DNA from 2 places in the Pseudoalteromonas sp. ESRF-bin5 genome. Region 1 is predicted to be linked to the other one. Evidence: predicted binding sites of a transcription regulator. Region 1 holds the regulator's gene; the other holds the start of a gene.

Region 1 (7,753 bases):
TAATTTTGTAAAACCAGAGCCTCTTCGCGCTAAACCAGAGCCACAAGCGAAAGTAGCCGATAGTCTTCAGGCATTATTAGAGCGTCAAGCCCCACGCCCTCGTTCTGCAGAATTGGCTTCTATGTTTTCTCAATCAGGTATTGATACTACAGACAACTACCAAGAGCCAGTTCAAGAGCAGCGTCCTCGTCCTATGTTCACTAATGAACGTCAAGCTTCAGCGCGTCCGCAAACACAAGCAGACAGCCTTGGATTTGATGATTTAGAAAGTGGTTTTGATGATCTTGACAGTCCAGTGACACCTCGCCAAGAAACTAAGCATACTGAAAGTGAGCAAATTTCGTCAATGCGTGACGAAATGAATGCCATTCGTCAATTGTTAGAACATCAAGTGTCAGGGCTTATGCAACAAGACATGGCAAGACGCGATCCTACTCGTGCATGCATGATTGATCGTTTAGTCGGTATGGGAATAGATAAAGATGTTGCTGAGCAAATGGCGTGCTTTGTTCCTGACGATGTATCTCGCCAGCAAGGTTGGAAAGCACTTTTAACAATGGTTGAAGATCAGATGCAGACAACCAACAACGAGATTTTACGTCAAGGCGGTGTATACGCCTTAGTCGGCCCAACGGGTGTTGGCAAAACAACAACCGTTGCTAAATTAGCTGCACTTGGCGCACAAAAATATGGTGCAGACAAAGTCGCTTTAATCACAACAGACACATACAGAATTGGTGCTTATGAGCAACTCGCCACTTATGGCCGAATTATAGGTTGTGGTGTTAAGCAAGTTAAAGATGCTAATGAATTAGCTGAAGTTTTATATCATTTACGAAATAAACGACTAGTATTAATTGATACTGCGGGTATGAGCCAGCGCGACTTGCGCTTAACTGAGCAACTTAATACGCTAATGCGTAATCAGCGTGTTGATATTCGCAGTTATTTAGTGCTCAGCGCAACATCGCAAATACATGTGTTGCAAGAAACCGTTAGGCACTTTAAAAAAGTGCAGTTAAGTGGTTGTATATTCACCAAATTAGACGAATCTTTAAGTTTAGGTGAGATTATTAGTATAGCGATTCAAAATCGCCTTCCAATAGGGTATCTTACTAACGGTCAACGAGTACCAGAAGATATTCGAGTTGCAAATGCTGAAAAACTAGTTAAAAAGGCTGAGCAACTCTATTTAAAAAGAGCAAAAGCACAACATTCAAGGCACCAAGCAGTGGCGCCAAGCACAGTAGGGATGTATGATTAACACAGTATTAGATCAAGCAAGTGGCCTGCGCAAAATGAGTCAAAACAATAACAACGGCGTAAAAGTTATCGCTGTCACTGGCGGTAAAGGTGGAGTAGGAAAAACAAATGTTTCTCTGAATACTGCAATTGCATTAGGCCAGCAAGGTAACAGAGTGTTGGTTCTTGATGCCGATTTAGGCTTAGCAAACTGTGACGTTATGCTAGGACTACGTGTTGAACGTAACTTATCACATGTTTTATCTGGTGAATGTGAACTTGATGAAATTTTAGTTGAAGGCCCCGCAGGTATAAAGATTGTACCCGCAACGTCAGGCTCTCAAAGTATGGTTGAATTGTCGCCTTCAGAGCACGCGGGACTTATACGGGCTTTTAGTGAATTAAATACAGAATTTGATATTTTAATTGTCGATACAGCCGCAGGTATTTCAGACATGGTGCTGAGTTTTTCTCGCGCGGCACAAGACGTCATGGTTGTTGTATGCGACGAGCCCACATCGATTACAGATGCTTACGCGCTCATTAAAGTGTTGAGTCGCGAGCATGGTGTATACAAATTTAAAATTGTTGCAAATATGGTCCGTAGTATGCGTGAAGGGCAAGAGTTATTTGCTAAACTTTCCAAAGTGACCGATCGTTTTTTAGATGTATCAATGGACCTGGTCGCAACGGTTCCCTACGACGAAAATATGCGCAAAGCAACGCGTCGCCAAAAAGTTATTGTAGAGCTTTTTCCTAATTCGCCGGCGGCACTTGCGTTTCAAGCGTTAGCAACAAAAGCAGTTAAATGGCCAATACCTAATCAACCATCAGGTCATCTGGAGTTTTTCATAGAGAAACTAGTAAACGGCTAATTATGACAACATTGGTGAATAAAGTTATGGGATATCAATCAGCACAAAATTTAAATGTGATTGTTGAAAAACATGCATCACTTGTCAAAAAAGTGGCATGTCATCTTATAGCGCGTTTACCAGCCAGCGTGCAGCTGGACGATTTAATACAATCAGGAATGATAGGTCTGATTGAAGCATCTAAAAGTTTTGATGCAACCAAAGGGGCTAGCTTTGAAACTTTTGCGGGGATTCGTATTCGTGGGGCAATGCTTGACGAGATGCGACGTGGCGATTGGGCACCCCGTTCAGTACATCGTAAAAGCCGTTTGGTGGCCGAAACAATTGCTTTTTTAGAAAAAAGCTTAAACCGTGAGCCAACAGATATAGAAGTTGCTGAAAAACTTGAAATTTCGTTAAATGAGTACCATCATATCTTAAACGATGTAAATGCAAGTAAAGTACTCGGTATTGAAGACCTTGGTGTTGATGAAGATGCCATCAGTCCAGTGGGCCAAGATTTAGCGCTAGACAAACCGTTTAATAATGTTAAAAATGAGCGGTTTAACGAGTCTCTATTAGGTGCAATAAAATCTTTACCAGAACGTGATGCAATGGTGCTGTCTTTGTACTATAACGATGAAATGAATTTAAAAGAAATAGGGCATATACTCGATGTAAGTGAATCGCGTGTAAGTCAAATACATGGTCAGGCGATGATTAAGCTTAAAGCTAAAATCAATGACTGGATAAATTAGTAGTAAGTAAACAAGGTTAAGACCTCACTGGGGGATGTTTTGGATAAAAACATGAAAATTCTGGTTGTTGATGATTTTTCAACAATGAGACGTATTATTAAAAATCTGTTGCGTGACTTAGGTTTCACTAATGTTCAAGAAGCAGACGATGGGTCAACCGCTTTGCCAATGCTACAAAATCAAGTATTTGATTTTGTTGTTACCGATTGGAATATGCCAGGAATGCAGGGTATAGACCTACTAAGAGCAATACGTGCGGATGATAAGCTTAAACACATTCCAGTATTGATGGTAACGGCTGAAGCTAAAAAAGAACAAATTATAGCGGCAGCACAGGCAGGTGTTAATGGTTATATCGTTAAGCCATTTACTGCTGGAACACTCAAAACTAAATTAGAAAAAGTATTTGAACGTTTAGGCTAATGATAGGGGGAGAGGCTTATGTCAGCACTTGCTGCGCCTCAAATAACTTTAGAACAAGCTCGTCAGCTCGTTGTTTTTCTAGAAAACGGTGAGCAAGACAAAGCCAATCAGTTAATTTTAGATACCGCTTCTAAGGAGCAATCTGAAATATTTGCTGAGGTTGGAAAGTTAACCCGTCAATTGCATGAAGCTTTAAAAAGCTTTGAGCTAGACACTCGCTTATCTGACTTAACTACCGATGCTATTCCAGATGCAAAAAAACGGCTCAATTATGTTATAGAAATGACAGAAAATGCCGCGAATAAAACAATGGATGCAGTTGAGGCTAGCCTACCAATTGCTCAACAGTTGGCAGATGAAATATCTCATATCAAACCGACATGGGATCGCCTAATGAATCGAGAGATTGAGTTAGGGGAGTTTAAATCGTTATGCCACAGCATTGATAAGTTTATGAACAATTCTCATCATAAAACCGATGAGCTGCAAAGTTTGATGACTAATGTACTTATGGCACAAGACTATCAAGATTTAACCGGCCAAGTTATTCGCCGAGTTATTGAGCTTGTTAGAGAAGTTGAAGAAAGCTTAATTCATCTTTTGACAGCCTTCGCTGATCAAAGCGAAAGCAAAGCCGAAAAAATAGAACAACAAAAAACAAATGAACCATTAGACGAACAAACTTTAGCAGGTCCAGAAGGCCCTATTATTGATAAAGAATCACGTAATGATGTTGTATCTGATCAAGATGAAGTCGATGATCTTTTATCAAGTTTGGGCTTCTAAGAGGAGAGTAACTGCATGTTTGAAGTCGATGAAGATATTTTACAAGACTTTCTTGTAGAGGCAGGAGAAATCCTAGAGCTTTTATCTGAACAGTTAGTTGAGCTGGAAAACAATCCAGAGGACACCGAATTACTCAATGCCATATTTAGAGGGTTTCACACTGTAAAAGGTGGTGCTGGGTTTTTAGCTATGACCGAGCTCGTTGACGCATGTCATGGCGCAGAGAATGTGTTCGACCTGCTTAGGCAAGGCGTACGAACGGTTAATTCGGAGTTGATGGACGTAATTTTACAAGCTCTCGATACGATTAACGAGATGTTTGCTACCATTCAAAATCGTGACAAACCAGAACCCGCTGATCCCGAACTTCTTGAAACCCTTCATAAACTAGGTTTACCTCCAACAGAAGAAGAGCTTGCTGGTGACTCACCAGTTGATTCAACTGAAGAACCTCAAGCCGAGGTTATTGATGCCCCAGTTGCCGAGGAAGCCTCAGGAACTGATGAAGAAGATCCGTTTGCATTTGACGAGCTATTTAGCGGTGGAACAGTTGAACAAAGCGATGATGAAACTCAGATTGACGAAATAACAGAAGATGAATTTGAAAACTTACTAGACGAATTACATGGAAAAGGTCAAAGCCCTGTAGCTGAAAGCGCGTCCAGTAGTAGTGATGTCAGTGGAGACATTACAGATGATGAGTTTGACAACTTACTTGATGAACTTCATGGCGTTGGAAGCTTTGGTGCTGTTGCGGCCAGTGAGCCTGTAAAAGAGCAAACAGCAAGTAATAATTCTGCAGAAAGCTCTGCAACGCCTTCAACACGTTCACCTGCAAGTGATTCTAGCGATGATGAAATTAGCGATGATGAGTTTGAAGCATTGCTTGACGAACTTCATGGATCAGGTGCCCCTAAATCAATAGAGAGCCCTGCAGCTTCAGAGCCGAAGCCCGCTGCTAAACCTGTGGCTAAGGTAAGTGAGCCTGTCAAAAAGCCTGAACCTGTAAAAGCCGCTGCGCCAAAACCAGTGCAAAAGCCTGCAGAAAAAGCAGCTCCAGCGCCTGCAGCTGTGAAAAAGCCAGCTCCTCCGCAAGCAGAAACAACAGTCCGAGTTGACACAAAACGCCTAGACCAAATAATGAATATGGTGGGTGAGCTTGTACTTGTTCGTAACAGATTGGTAAGTTTAGCCACTAACTCAGAAAGTGAAGCAATGGGCAAAGCCATTTCTAACTTAGATGTTGTGACGGCTGATATCCAAGGCGCAGTAATGCAAACGCGAATGCAGCCAATTAAAAAGGTATTTGGCCGCTTCCCTCGCGTTGTTCGTGACTTAGCACGAAGCTTAAATAAAGATATTAGTTTACAGCTTGTTGGTGAAGAAACTGATTTAGATAAAAACTTGGTTGAGGCACTTGCAGACCCGCTTGTTCACTTAGTTAGAAACTCAGTTGACCACGGAATAGAGATGCCAGCAGCTCGTGAAGCAGCAGGCAAACCTCGGACGGGTAATGTTACACTTTCAGCGTCTCAAGAGGGAGACCATATTTTGCTTACCATCAAAGATGATGGTGCGGGTATGGATGCTGAAAAGCTCAAAAAAATAGCAATCAGTAAAGGCGTTTTAGATCACGACCAGGCGAGCCGTTTATCGGATACCGAGGCGTACAATTTAATCTTTGCACCAGGATTTTCTACCAAAGAAGAGATCTCTGACATCTCAGGGCGTGGTGTGGGAATGGATGTTGTAAAAACTAAAATCACTCAACTTAATGGCTCAGTGAGTATTCAGTCAGAGCTAGGTGTTGGTACAATTTTAGAAATAAAAGTACCGTTAACACTTGCGATATTACCAACCTTGATGGTTGTAGTTGGCGAACAAACATTTGCATTACCATTAGCTGGTGTAAGTGAAATATTCCATTTAGATCTAACCAAAACAAATGTAGTTGATGGTCAACTAACTATTATTGTACGTAAGAAAGCGATACCGCTATTTTATCTTGAGCATTGGTTAGTTAAAGGAGCAGATCGCACTCAGCGCAAAGCGCAAGGTCATGTTGTTATTGTTCAAATAGGTACTCAGCAGGTTGGTTTTGTAGTTGATTCTTTAATAGGTCAAGAAGAAGTTGTAATTAAACCTCTTGATGCTCTTTTGCAGGGTACCCCAGGTATGGCAGGCGCAACTATTACATCAGATGGTGGAATTGCACTAATTTTAGATGTTCCAAATATGTTAAAACACTACGCTGGCTAAATCATAAAGTAGGTACACATAAGATGTGTGCCTACGTATAAATTTAATAAGAGAGCTAAATGGCCGTAAAAGTTTTAGTTGTTGATGATTCAAGCTTTTTTCGTCGTAGAGTAAGCGAAATCCTTGAACAAGACAGCGATATACAAGTTATAGGTTTTGCCATTAATGGCAGAGAGGCTGTAGAAAAAACGGCTCAGCTTCGTCCTGATATGATCACGATGGATGTAGAAATGCCTGTGCTTGATGGTATCAGTGCTGTTAAAGAGATAATGGCAAATAACCCCACGCCAATATTAATGTTTTCCTCTTTAACCCGTGCTGGCGCAACAGCAACACTTGATGCGCTTGATGCTGGAGCGATGGATTTTTTACCTAAAAAGTTTGAAGATATTGCACGTAATAATGAAGATGCGATAAAGCTCCTTCAAGCTAAAGTCAAAGAAATTGGTAATAAGCGTATTCCTAGAGCCTTTAAGCCAATAACACACCAGAAACCAGCGGCACGCTCTGTGCCTGATAAAATCAGTAATACTGCGTCTTCAATCAGGCAACCAGATAGAAGTTTTCAGCGTTCAACAACCGCATCGACATTAACAAAAACACAAAACAACGTACCAACTCGTGCAAGTGGCAAGCAATACAAGCTTGTGGCTATCGGTACATCTACTGGTGGTCCTGTTGCTTTACAAAATGTGCTTACGCAATTACCCGCTAATTTTCCGCATCCTATTTTACTTATCCAGCATATGCCTGCTGCTTTTACACCGGCATTTGCAGCTCGTTTAAATGGGTTGTGTAAAATAAAAGTAAAAGAAGCACAGCAAGGTGATCGTCTTGACCCTGGAACTGCCTATTTGGCTCCTGGCGGGCAACAAATGATGGTTGAAGGTCGAGGTGGTTCTAAAACATTGCGCGTTTTTGAAGACAGTAGCGAGCGAATCACTTATAAGCCCAGTGTTGACGTTACATTTGCAAGTATTGCAAAAGCTTATCAGGGAGATGTTTTAGCTATTATTTTAACCGGCATGGGGGCTGATGGTAGAGATGGCGCAAGAATGTTAAAACAAACTGGCGCCACTATTTGGGCACAAGATGAAAAAAGCTGTGTTGTTTATGGTATGCCACAAGCTGTTGCTAATGCGGGGCTTTCAAGTGAGAGTTTAGCGCTTGACGATATTGCAACGCGGATAAAAAGCGAAACCGGTTGTGGATAAGCTTTCTGTACTTGGTTTAATTGTTGCACTAAGTGCTATAGCAATTGGCTATCATCTAGAAGGTGGTGTGATTGCCGCCCTTTTTAATGGTCCTGCGCTCATTATAGTACTAGGTGGGACAGTAGGCGCTGTAATGCTACAAACGTCTACTAGTACCTTTAAAAAAATGCTTAGAATGAGTCACTGGGTATTTGTGACTCCCAGTTACAATATTGAT
Region 2 (7,753 bases), on a different contig from region 1:
CAACGTGCAGATATTGGTGCGATTCAAAACCGCTTTGGTCACACAATTAGCAATCTATCTAATATCTCTGAAAATGTATCTGCTTCACGTAGCCGTATTCAAGATACAGACTTTGCAACCGAAACAGCTGAAATGACGAAAAACCAAATCTTGCAACAAGCAGGTACATCAATCTTATCGCAAGCGAATCAGTTACCACAAACAGCACTTAGCTTATTAGGTTAATAAGTTAAAAGTAATAGCTTAATGGTTAGCTAACTAATACATAAAGTCAGTATTAGTATTTTAAAAAAGGAGGTGGCTTTAGCTACCTCCTTTTGTGGTTTAAGAATATAAACTAAGCTATTGTTGGTTTAATTAAGTGAAAAATAGGAATCTGTTATGAATACAATTACTTCAAACGCAGAAATTACAACATTACCGACCCCCGTTGCTGGTGATGATAAGCAAGCGGGGCAAGCTGCTCGTTCTTTGACTGAGCGAGCGGTTGATGATGTAAAGCAGACGGATGCTCAAAATCAACAAAAATTACAGCAAAATCAATACAACAATAATAATCAAGATGAAAATATTCAGCCGTTAGAGCGCGAACAGCTAGAACAAATGGCGCAACAATTGCAGGATTTTATGGGTGAAATGAATCGCAGTTTGCAATTTAAAGTTGATGAAGATTCAGGCCGTGATGTAATCAAAGTGCTCGATAAAAACAGTGGCGAAGTTATTAAGCAATACCCTTCTGAGGAAGTATTAAGCCTAGTTTCTAAACTGTCTGAATCTGCTGGTATTTTAATTGATCAAACGGTTTAGTCGGTAGTTGTAATTACTAATACTAAGTTAGCTTATTTTTAGGTATTTAAAGAGGTGAAGTATGTCTATTTCGTTTAATGGTTTGGGCTCTGGCTTAGCGGTATCAGACATTGTGGATGCATTAGTTAATGCTGAGCAGGCCCCTGCTGAAGCTCGTTTAAATACTACCGAAAGTAATTTAACTACTGATATATCAGCTGTTGGAGCATTAAAGTCTGCCCTTGAGAAAGTACAAACATCAATGGAAGCTTTAGGCGACAGCGATAATTATCAAAAGCGTACAGCATCTGGTAATGATGATTTTATATCGATAAGTGCTGATCAAGACGCTCAACCAGGTAGCTACAATGTAAAGGTAGATGCATTAGCACAAGCGCATAAATTATCATCTCCTGCATTTGCAGCCGATGAAGCTATTGGCGCCGGTATAATTACAATAGGCTCTGGTGAAAACAGTTTTTCTACTGTTTTATCGGCAACTAATACTTTAGAAGATTTACGCGACCAAATTAATAACGGCCCTTTTACAGGCAATGACAGTAACGACTCGGTGGTGGCGACTATAGTAACCAGTGACTCAGGCCAGCATTTAGTACTTACTAGTAAAGAAACCGGTGAAGACAACGCAATTACTATTACGGTACAAGATGACGATGGTAATAATACCGATACAGGTGGGCTTTCACGGTTAGCTTACGATGTGTCTGACGCAGACCCACTAAACCATACTACAAACTTAACTGAAGTGAACGCTGCACAAAATGCACAAATAACAATTGATGGCACATTAACGGTATCAAGTAATACGAATGAGTTTAGTAATGTAATTGATGGCGTGGATATTACCGCTAAAAAATTGCATGATGCTGATGACGATATAAGTGATATTTCAGTCACTGAAAATAATAATAATATACAAGCAGGTTTAAATAGCTTTATCGAAAGCTATAATGAGCTGCTAGAACTGAGCAACAATTTAGGCGCATCTAGTGAAGCTGGCGCAGGTGTAATGGCGGGTGATTCACTCCTTCGTGGTGTTATGTCAAAACTACGTAGTGAAATAACTGAATCAGTAGATTTAGGTGATGGTAATTCATTATCACTTTCGCAATTAGGTGTTGAAACAGATCGCTATGGTGTTTTAACACTCAATACTGAAACACTAAACGAGCAAATAGAATCTAACGTTGATTTAGTACAGCAGTTTTTTGTAGGTGATGACGAAGACGAGGGCGGTTTTGCGCAATCTTTTGATGAGCTTATGAGCTTTTATACAGACTCTGACGGCATTATCCAAAACCGTATAGACAGTAAAACTAACCAACTAGACGATTTAGATGATCAGCGCCTCAGCCTTGCGAGTAAAATGGAATCGTTATCTGACAGGTTATACGCCCAGTACAACGCGATGGATTTACTAGTCGCGAGCCTTAACTCTACAAGTAGTTATGTGCAAGCGCAGCTTGAAAATATGCCTGGTGTGGTGAGTAACAATTCATAACTAGTAAAAATTTGTAAGTCCCTATATAAAGAAAACCGTTTTATAAACGGTTTTTTTTATGCCCAATTAAGTTTAAATAGCGCTGTGCGATACTTAGTTAAACTGACTTGTAGGCAGAGATAGCTTTACCTGTTTTTTTTTGCTTAATTATGGCTTTAGATGATTCATTTTTTACAGCATTTGCTTGTTTGCTAATGTTGTTTATGTTGGTTTGAACTGCCATAAGCTGTTTGGCGTTAGGCGGGGTTTCGCTTTCGCACCAGCGCTTAAGCTCACTATTTAAAGTATCCATAATTGGTTTAGCTTCATTAGCTTTATTGCTTTGCACTAATACTTCAATTTGGCTGAGTAATTGGTTAATGTACTCAGCTTTGCCTATTTGCTCTAAAGCCATTAGTTTATACCGCAGGAGTACGCTGATCGACAGGAATACTATCCCAGCCTTCTTTTATTTCTTTAATAATGTTAGCTACCTCAGAAATAATCTCAATGTCATTATCTACATTTGCTTGCACAAGGCGTCTTTGGCAGTAGTCATAAAGTGCTAATAAATTACTTGAAATGCTAGGGTCTTGTTCAACTTCTAAGTTAAGCGCATCTTGCAGTGCACCTAATAATAAAATGCAGGCAGAGAGATTTTCGCCTTTTTTTTCTATTTCTTTGCGCTCAATAAAACCCTTAGTAGCAGCTAAGCGGCCAATAATATTACTAAAAATAAGGTTTATTTGTTCATACGGGGCCATTTCTGCAATGTTACTTGCACGAACTTGACTGTATTTTTTCAGTGAGACATGTGCCATGGGAAAATCCTAAAATTTAACGACTAAAATTATGTAAAACTTATATCAAAATAAAAAGCAATATTAGTGCCAAGCGTTTTACATTTGTATAGTTATCGGCATTGTTACTTTTAACTTAAGTAAATAATAGCTTATATATTTTGTGTATTGGGTAATTAATGATTTAAATTTTTAGTTAGCTTTTATATGGGGGGTTATATATTAATACTTAATAGTTAATTCTTAAGTATGACTGAATTAACGAGTGCGTCTGTTTTTTGGCGTTTATGTCAAAAAACTGCCGCTATCACTTGCATCCGTGCTTAACTGGCTTACAATTTAGTTAATTAAATTAAAGAGTGAAGCACGGCTCGCTAACTATGATCCTGATTTTAGATAATAATAACAATCGCTCTATTGGGTTAAATGCATCACTTGGTTTTATCGGTGAGGCGACTCATCGTTTAGATGAAGACAACTTTGAACAAGAGTGTGCAAAATATCAGCAGCATGAATGCATGGTCATTTTAGGGGCTTTACAGTCTCTCGATCACGAAAACTTAATTAAGCGCTACCCAACACTTCCATTTTTATTAATAGGTGAAACGTTAAGACCATTACTTAGCATTGCTAATGTAGTTGGACTTATTTGTGAGCCATTTAATCATGAAGTGACCACACAGTTGCTTCATGATTGCCAGCAGTATCATCGTATGTTGCCGGGGGAGCACAAAAATACTCAGCCACATAAATCTTTTGATGGCCTTGTAGGTGAAACACAAGCTGTAAAAGAGGTTCGTTTTTTAATTGAACAAGTAGCAAAAACAGATGCAAACGTTTTAATTTTAGGTGAGTCAGGTACTGGTAAAGAAGTGGTTGCACGTAACGTTCACTTGCTATCTAAACGAAGTACGGGGCCATTTGTGCCTGTAAACTGTGGAGCTATACCTGCAGAACTACTAGAAAGTGAACTTTTTGGCCACGAAAAAGGGGCGTTTACAGGGGCTATTTCTGCGCGTAAAGGCCGTTTTGAGTTGGCGCAAGGCGGTACGCTGTTTTTAGATGAAATTGGTGATATGCCGCTACAAATGCAGGTTAAACTTTTACGCGTATTACAAGAACGAAGCTATGAGCGTGTAGGTGGTACTAAGGCGATTCAAGCTGATGTACGTGTTATTGCTGCAACACACCGCAACCTCGAAACCATGATTGAAGCTGGCAGCTTTCGTGAAGATTTATATTACCGGTTAAATGTATTCCCTATAGAGAACCCGTCGTTAAGTGAGCGTGCTGATGACATTCCGTTACTACTTAAGGAGTTAATGCGTCGCGTAAACGAGCAAACGGGCACGACAGCTAAATTTACTGAGCGAGCAATCGAAAGTTTAAAAGAGCATGCATGGCCGGGTAATATCCGTGAGCTTGCGAATTTGGTTGAGCGAATGGTTATAATGTTCCCTGAAAAAGTAGTGGACATCCCTGATCTACCCAATAAATATCGTTACATTGAGGTAGATGCTTATGAGCCTGAATACCCTGAAGAACTTATGGAAAAAGATGCCTTTAACGATATATTCAGCACAGGGTTTAGTGATTATGACAATGAGCCAGAGCCTGAATTTAACCAAGCTGGCTCAGGCGTATTACCCGAAGATGGCATTGAGCTTAAAGAGTATTTAGCAGAGCTTGAAATAAGCTTAATTACACAAGCTTTAGAGCGTTTTGATTACGTTGTTGCGCGCGCCGCAGAAATATTAGGTGTAAGACGTACAACACTGGTCGAAAAAATGAAAAAGTATAACCTTTCTCGAGATTAGCAGTACGAAAATGGTGAAATACTCTTTGTTATTTTTATTCATTTTTGAGCAATTAATTTACGGGCTTTGCCCGTCGCGCAAGCAAGCTTGGCGTCTACAAGATAAACGCAAACTTAGACTTTGATGCTAGACGCTGAGCTTACTTGCGTGAAAAGTGTAGCTTTTAATTACTTAAACACATATCTGAAAAATGAGGGTAAATGAGTGAATATAACTAAATTTTACGTTACTTCTCAAAAGCGCAGCGCCTCTTAACCTCTTTGTGAGCAAATTACTTACCCATTAAACGCCTGTATAATTTCATCTTTTCTAAAGCAGTCATTACTATGATCGTTAACCATACCGCAGGCCTGCATATGAGCGTATACCGTGGTAGGGCCTAAAAATTTAAAGCCGCGCTTTTTTAAATCCTTTGCGAAGGCTGTTGATTCTTTGGTGATTGCAGGCGTCTCTTCGGTATAATTTAAATTGCTCACGATCGGTTTGTTATCAACAAACCGCCATTGATACGCGCTAAAACTGCCAAATTCTTTTTGAATGTTTATAAATTGCTTGGCATTATTTATTGTGGCGTTAATTTTTAAACGGTTTCGTACGATATTTTCATCAAGCATTAAACGCTCAACATCGTCTTGGGTAAACAACGCGACTTTATCTACATTAAAATTAGCAAATGCATTTTTATATCCTTGTCGTTTTTTTAAAATGGTATACCAACTTAAGCCTGCCTGAGCCGACTCTAGCGTTATAAATTCAAACAGTGTTTGGTCATCGTAAACAGGGACGCCCCATTCTAAATCGTGATATAAAACGTAATCGGGCTTGGTGGCGTCTAACCAAGCACATCGGCATTTTTTTTGCTCACTCATACATATTCCTTTTTATGCGCGTCATTTTTATGTCACGCTATTATTATTGTAAGTCAATGAAAATAATGTAAATAAATTTTGGTACACATTGTGCATTAAGCTCTGTATCTATACAAATTCGAGATTTGATTATGGCCCTTGCGAGCGTGCTTAAACCACAGTTTATTTCTGCAAATCAGTATAACCCATGTTTACTTCAAGAGGAGTACATAGGTGAGTTAAGCGATCTGCGTCAGCAAGCAAGTTGGCTTTCACATTTAGTTGATACCATGCCCGCAGGTGTGGTTGTGCTTGATGGTAAAGGAATGATTGCAAAGGCCAACCAAATAGCCATTGATATGTTAGGCGAACCTTTAGAAGGTGAAAAGTGGTTTAGCGTTATTCAACGCTCTTTTAGACCGCATCAAGACGATGGTCACGAAGTATCGCTTAAAGATGGCCGTTTAATTAAGCTTGATATAACAGCGTTAGCGCCCGAGCCGGGCCAGCTAATTTTAATGACCGATTTGAGTGAAACACGCCGTTTACAAAAGCGAGTTGCTCATATGCAGCGCCTAAGTGCTTTGGGTAAAATGGTGGCGTCGCTTGCACATCAGGTTCGAACCCCACTTTCAGCGGCCATGCTTTATGCTGCTAATTTGGGCTCTAAGCGTTTACCCGAGGCATCTCGCGATAATTTTCAAAGCAAGTTGATGTCACGCTTAAAAGATTTAGAAACTCAAGTAAACGATATGCTACTTTTTGCCAAAAGTGGCGACAAACAAGTTGTTGAGCAAGTGTCTATGCAGCAGTTACTCAGTGAGGTAAAAGCGGGTGCTGATGCTATGGTGACACTAAATGACAGTCATTTAGCTGTTAACCTCCCAGAGCCAGATATTCAAATAACAGGCAATAAATCAGCCATAGCCAGCGCAATTCAAAATTTAATCCATAACAGTATTCAAGTCATTGGGGCAGGCGCTGAAGTAAAATTAAGTGCTGCGACTGACGAGCAAAATCCAGATTTTGTTCGTATCAGTGTATCCGATAACGGCCCAGGTATTGATTTAACTCAAGCAGAAAAAATATTTGAACCGTTTTATACCACTAAAAGTCAAGGTACGGGATTAGGGCTTGCTGTTGTGAGTTCAGTTGCAAACGCACATCAAGGGCGTGTTGACGTGACTAATAATAAAGGCGGTGGAGCATGCTTTAGTTTGCTTTTACCTATTCGCACCGCATCTAAATTAGAGGAATCATTATGAGTAACACTATTTTAGTTGTAGAAGATGATGCAGGGCTTCGTGAAGCCCTAATTGATACACTCGAAATGTCGGGGATTGAATGTATTGCGGCTAATTGTGCAGAGCAAGCCATGTTATTGCTGAAAAAAGAGCAATTTTCGCTGGTGGTGAGTGATGTACAAATGGGCACTATGAGTGGGCTTGATTTACTACGCAGTATTAAATTAAATCACCCTGATTTACCCGTATTGATGATGACCGCGTATGCAACAATTGATGATGCAGTAGAGGCTATGCGCTTGGGCGCTATTGATTACATGGCAAAGCCGTTTGCACCTGAAGTTTTACTCAATATGGTAAGTCGATACTTACCTGAAAAAGCAAAAGAGACCGACGGCCCCATTGTTGCCGACCCAAGCAGTATTCAACTTTTAGAGTTAGCAAGTAAAGTTGCACGCTCTGATGCGAGCGTTATGGTGCTAGGCCCAAGTGGTTCAGGTAAGGAAGTGCTTGCACGGTATATTCATGATAAATCGAACCGATGCGATGCGCCGTTTGTGGCAATTAACTGTGCAGCAATTCCTGAAAATATGCTTGAAGCAACCTTATTTGGGTATGAAAAAGGCGCGTTTACAGGCGCAATTCAAGCGTGTCCTGGTAAGTTTGAGCAAGCGCAAGGCGGTACTATATTGCTCGACGAAATAACAGAAATGGATTTAGGGCTGCAAGCTAAACTACTTCGTGTGTTGCAAGAGCG

What was found. Region 1 encodes FliA, which starts transcription of late flagellar genes. Its sites were predicted from a motif close to CTAAAGNTNNNNNNNNNNNNGCCGATA; they were not measured.
Region 2: the regulator FliA is predicted to act here: its motif matches at 3,202-3,228, upstream of fliS (flagellar export chaperone FliS).

The regions. Positions count from the first base shown of each region.
Region 1 covers NZ_NTLW01000273.1:196-7,948, forward strand. Annotated here, with positions in the region: partial or broken gene flhF (flagellar biosynthesis GTPase FlhF) at 1-1,264, shown strand, start outside; gene BCG07_RS16825 (MinD/ParA family ATP-binding protein) at 1,257-2,117, shown strand; gene BCG07_RS16830 (RNA polymerase sigma factor FliA) at 2,144-2,854, shown strand; gene cheY (chemotaxis response regulator CheY) at 2,894-3,277, shown strand; gene BCG07_RS16840 (protein phosphatase CheZ) at 3,296-4,063, shown strand; gene BCG07_RS16845 (chemotaxis protein CheA) at 4,079-6,322, shown strand; gene BCG07_RS16850 (protein-glutamate methylesterase/protein-glutamine glutaminase) at 6,382-7,536, shown strand; gene BCG07_RS16855 (flagellar motor protein) at 7,529-7,753, shown strand, end outside.
Region 2 covers NZ_NTLW01000119.1:8,546-16,298, forward strand. Annotated here, with positions in the region: gene BCG07_RS06025 (flagellin) at 1-225, shown strand, start outside; gene BCG07_RS06030 (flagellar protein FlaG) at 382-807, shown strand; gene fliD (flagellar filament capping protein FliD) at 869-2,308, shown strand; gene BCG07_RS06040 (hypothetical protein) at 2,406-2,702, opposite strand; gene fliS (flagellar export chaperone FliS) at 2,707-3,108, opposite strand; gene BCG07_RS06050 (sigma-54 dependent transcriptional regulator) at 3,468-4,904, shown strand; gene BCG07_RS06055 (DNA-3-methyladenine glycosylase I) at 5,180-5,773, opposite strand; gene BCG07_RS06060 (sensor histidine kinase) at 5,905-7,017, shown strand; gene BCG07_RS06065 (sigma-54-dependent transcriptional regulator) at 7,014-7,753, shown strand, end outside.